DNA from 2 places in the Nonomuraea sp. NPDC059194 genome. Region 2 is predicted to be linked to the other one. Evidence: predicted binding sites of a transcription regulator. Region 2 holds the regulator's gene; the other holds the start of a gene.
The links. Region 2 encodes LexA, which represses DNA repair genes until DNA is damaged. Its sites were predicted from a motif close to TCGAACANNTGTTCGA; they were not measured.
Positions count from the first base shown of each region.

Region 1 (2,188 bases), on a different contig from region 2:
GAGGACCGCGACGGAGGACGTCACCGTCGACGGCACCCTCATCAGGGCGGGAGACTGCGTCGCGCTGTCCATCCCCGCCGCCAACCGCGACCCCGGGCGCTTCCCCGACCCCGCCGTCCTGGACGTACGGCGGCCCGCGAGCGGCCACCTGACCTTCGGGCACGGCATCCACCAGTGCCTCGGCCAGCAGCTGGCCAGGATCGAGATGCGCGTCGCCTACCCCGCGCTGCTCAGGCGCTTCCCCACGTTGCGGCTGGCGGTCCCGGCCGAGGAGGTTCCCATGCGAACGGACATGAGCATCTACGGCGTCCACTCCCTGCGGGTGGCGTGGTGAAGGTCAACGCCGACAGGAGTGTCTGCATCGGGGCGGGCATGTGCGTGCTGACCGCGCCGCTGGTCTTCGACCAGGACGAGGACGAGGGGCTGGTCGTGCTGAAGGTCGCCGAGGTGCCTCCCGAGGCCGAGGCCGCGGTCGCCCGCGCGCTCACGCTGTGCCCTTCCGGCGCCCTCACCCGCGCGGACCAGACTCCCTGAGCCACCCGTATTCGCAGACCTACGTGTACGCGAACGGCCGTCCGGCTTCTCTGTCCGCGCTCGTGCCGCGCTCGCGCCATGCCCGCCCTGGTCGGGCCGCGGGCGCCCGGAGGACCTTCCCGGCGGCGACACTCCGGGGGTTCCGTCGTTTCCGCAGGTGAGGCGCAGTGATCGAACCTGTGTTCGCGGAATCGGTTGACATTCAAGGTCATCGAAATTATGTTCGACGGAGTGACGTGAGGCTCGCGGCTCACGTCGAAGAGCCTGGTCGCGGGTTCCCGCTACCCCCATGCGGGGCCCGCGGTCAGGTTCCACGGGCGAAAGGCACGTCCTCGTCGTCGGCGGAGACGAGTGGGCGCGCCTTGACCGGACGGGGAGAGGGGAAGCTCCTCGTCCGGTCGCCCGGCGGAAATGTCGGTGGGGTCTGCCAGTGTTGGCTTCACCGGCGGAAACGCCGGGAGCCGCCAAGACCCCTCAAAGGAGGCTGGCATGACGACAAGGCTCAGCGACCCGCGCGGGCCCCGCCTGTCGCCCGCAGTCAGGGCGCACCTCACCGACTCACGGACCTGCCTGGCCGACGCAGTGACGGCCCGCACCCCCGCCGCCCGCTACATCGCCGCGCACCTCGCCGCCCTGCGCGCGGCGGCGGCGATCCTCGCCGCCCGTCCCCGCCCGATGGAGGGGCGCAGGCGCAGGCTGCGCAGCGCGTGGGAGTTGCTGCCCGAGGTCGAGCCCAGGCTCGCCGAGTGGGCGGCTTACTTCTCCGTCAGCGCCGAAAAGCGCGCCGCCGCCGAGGCAGGCATGGTGCGCGGCGTGACGCTTGCCGACGCCGACGAGCTGGTGGCCGAGGCGGAGACGTTCGTCTCGACGGTCGAGGAGCTCCTCGACATCCCTGGGCAACCGGCCCTTCCCGTCCACATCCCCCTGGCAGGCTGAGAGCCCCCAACCCCCTCGGTGAGCCAGGGCATCGTCGCGATCAAGCCCGCGTCCGCCTCGACGGATGGGGGCTGAGAGCCTCCATCCCCCCGGTGAGACCCCAGGCCCTCGGCGCGGTGCGAGGCCCGTGACCCTGGCGGGCTGGGGGACCACCTACCCCTGGCGGGTCGAAGGACCGCCTGTCCGGGCGCGAAAAGCAGCCCGCGCCCTGGCGTTGCTCAGTGGCCCCGGCCAGGCCAAGAGACCCGTTCCTCCGGCACCCGGACGCCTGGCAGGCCGAGAGCCCCTGAACCCTGGCCGGTCGAGAAACCCGAATGCTGGGTTGAGGAGCCCAGCGCCACCGCCAGGTCGGGAAACCCCGGCACCCGAACGCTTGGCAGGTCGAGAACCCCCTAGCCGGTCGAGAACCCCCAATGCTGGAAGGTTGAGGAGCCCAGCACCATCGGCAGGTCGAGAAACCCGAATGCTGGTGCTTGAGGAGCGCAGCACCACCGGCAGGTCGGGAAACCCCGGTACCTGAACGCCTGACACGGTGAGACCCCGGATCTCTGGCTTCACCTGCGGCAGGGCGCGTCATTCTCGTCGGTGGGAGGGTGAAACGCCTCGCGGGTCGTCCGGCTCGGCCGCCGTGCTTGCGCTTGGGGCAGCGCTGCCGGGTGCCGCCCTCTGGCGAGCCGCGGATGTGAGCTACGGCGCCGCCGCGGTCGTCCGCCAACCG
Region 1 covers NZ_JBHZBH010000002.1:181,864-184,051, reverse strand. The annotation lists gene ACFXJ8_RS03555 (cytochrome P450) at 1-334, shown strand, start outside; gene ACFXJ8_RS03550 (ferredoxin) at 331-534, shown strand; gene ACFXJ8_RS03545 (SAV_6107 family HEPN domain-containing protein) at 1,024-1,470, shown strand.
Region 1: the regulator LexA is predicted to act here: its motif matches at 746-761, upstream of ACFXJ8_RS03545 (SAV_6107 family HEPN domain-containing protein).

Region 2 (2,188 bases):
GGAACGCGCGAGCCCACCACTCCGCCGCAGCCACTCGACCACCGCTCAGCACCCCGAATCAGCGCGCGGGACCCTCGGGCCGCTCCCAGCCCACCCCCTAGAGCACGCCGATCATCGCGGCGCTGCTCAGCACCCCGAACCCGCGCTCGGGACACGCCCACACCGCTCCGCGACCAGGATCGGGAGCACGCCTTCCGTGATCCGCCACCCGACCACCGCCGCTGATCAGCAGCCCGAATCGGCGCTCGCGACACGCCCACGCCGCTCCGCGACCCAGGATCGGGGACCCGCGCACCGCGCCGCTGATTGGCACTGCGAACCAGCCGGGGAAGACCCACGCCTTCGCCGCGAGGGTACGCCGACTCGATCGACCCTCGGGAAAGGTGAGGGCCGATCGAGTGGCGAGATACGGCTAGAGGCGGCGGAGAACCGCGACGACCTTGCCCAGCACGCTGGCCTCGTCGCCGGGGATAGGGTCGTAGTTGGCGTTGTGCGGGACCAGCCAGATGTGGCCGTCCTTGCGCTTGAACGTCTTCACCGTCGCCTCGCCATCGATCATGGCTGCCACGATGTCGCCGCTCTCGGCAACAGGCTGCTGCCGTACGACCACCCAGTCGCCGTCGGCGATCGCCGCCTCGATCATCGAGTCACCGGTGACCTGGAGGAGGAAAAGAGTGCCCTCGCCGACGAGCTGCTTGGGCAGCGCGAAGACGTCCTCGACACTCTCCTCGGCCAGGATCGGACCACCGGCGGCGATGCGACCGACCAGTGGCACGTAGGCGGCCGTCGGCCTGCTGACCGGCGTCTCGTCATCGCGGGCGTCGGGGTCGACCCAGAGCACGGGCTCACCCGGCAGCCTGACCTCAAGGGCGCGCGGGCGGTGGGGGTCACGCCTCAGGTAGCCCTTGCGCTGCAACGCGGTCAGCTGGTGCGACACGCTGGACGTGCTGGTCAGCTGCACGGCCTCGCCGATCTCGCGCATGGACGGCGGATAGCCGCGTTGCTGCACCGAGTCGCGAATCACCTCAAGGATCTTGCGTTGTCTGGGCGTCAGACCCAGTGAGTCGCGACGGCGGACCGCAAGGTCGCTGACGCCATTGCCGTCATTCGGCTCGCTCATGCTCTCCTCCTCGCCCGGCGGCCTGCCTCACCGGCGCAGCTTCCGGTCCGTGGTCTTCATGTCGCACACAGCGACCGTACCGCCGATGAAGATCAACTTCAAACAATTGTTCGAGTCTTCCTCGAAATCCTCGGCGACGTGGTGTACAACATCGTACGGGAGTTCGATCGACACCGTGTTCGATTCGCTGATCTTTGTTTGACCTTTTCCTTGGGTCGACGGTGGCGGGAGGTCATCAGTGCGGGCGACCACAACGACAGATTCGACCGGCCATGACGAGCAACTCACCCTGATCGCTGACATCACGAGAGAGGAGCGCCGGCGCCCGCCCGCACCCGGAGGCCGCCGCCTCCGCCTGGTCCCCCCACTTCGCGGTACGGCAGAGCGCGGCCCGGCGCCTCGCGCGGTGAGGCGGCGTGGCGCGGGGGCGTCGGTTCACGTTGAGACTCAGGGCGAGCAGGACGGTCGGAGCGACCATGTCGGCCAAGACGTTCGCAGGGGCACGCGGATCGGCGGACGGTCCGCGGGTCCACGCGAGGCCGGGGGTGGGTGGTCCGCCGGGTCGCGAGGGGCACCGGGCGGACGGTCCACAGGGCGCGGCGGGGCGGGTAACGGGCGGTTGCGGGTCGTCCGCGACCGGGAGGTGCAGGGGCGGGGCGGGCGGATGGGCGCGACCGACCCAGAGGAAGATCCGGGGGCGGGGATGTACGGCATGCGCGACCGATCGGGCGCACGAGGCGACCGGCGGGGCAGGACCGGACGCGGTGAAGGGCCACGTGGCGGGCGGGAGGAGCAGCAGGGTCGTCCGCAGGGCAAGGGCAACGGACGGCGGCGCAGGACGGTGGGCAGGGGGAGATGGCGGCGGAAGGGCGGTGCCGTAGCGGGCGCGCCACAAGGACTCGCGACTCGACCGGGTGATCCAGAGACAGGCCCCCGCGCAGGCCGGATACGCGAAGGGCGAGAGGGCGTCGGCCGGGCCCGCGAGGCGCAGCGTGAGACCCGGCGAGAGGTCCGCCGGGTCCAGGAGGTGCGGGGCGATATCCGCTGGTTCCATGAGCCGCAGGGCGA
Region 2 covers NZ_JBHZBH010000032.1:19,174-21,361, forward strand. The annotation lists gene lexA (transcriptional repressor LexA) at 413-1,120, opposite strand; gene ACFXJ8_RS31590 (hypothetical protein) at 1,148-1,372, opposite strand.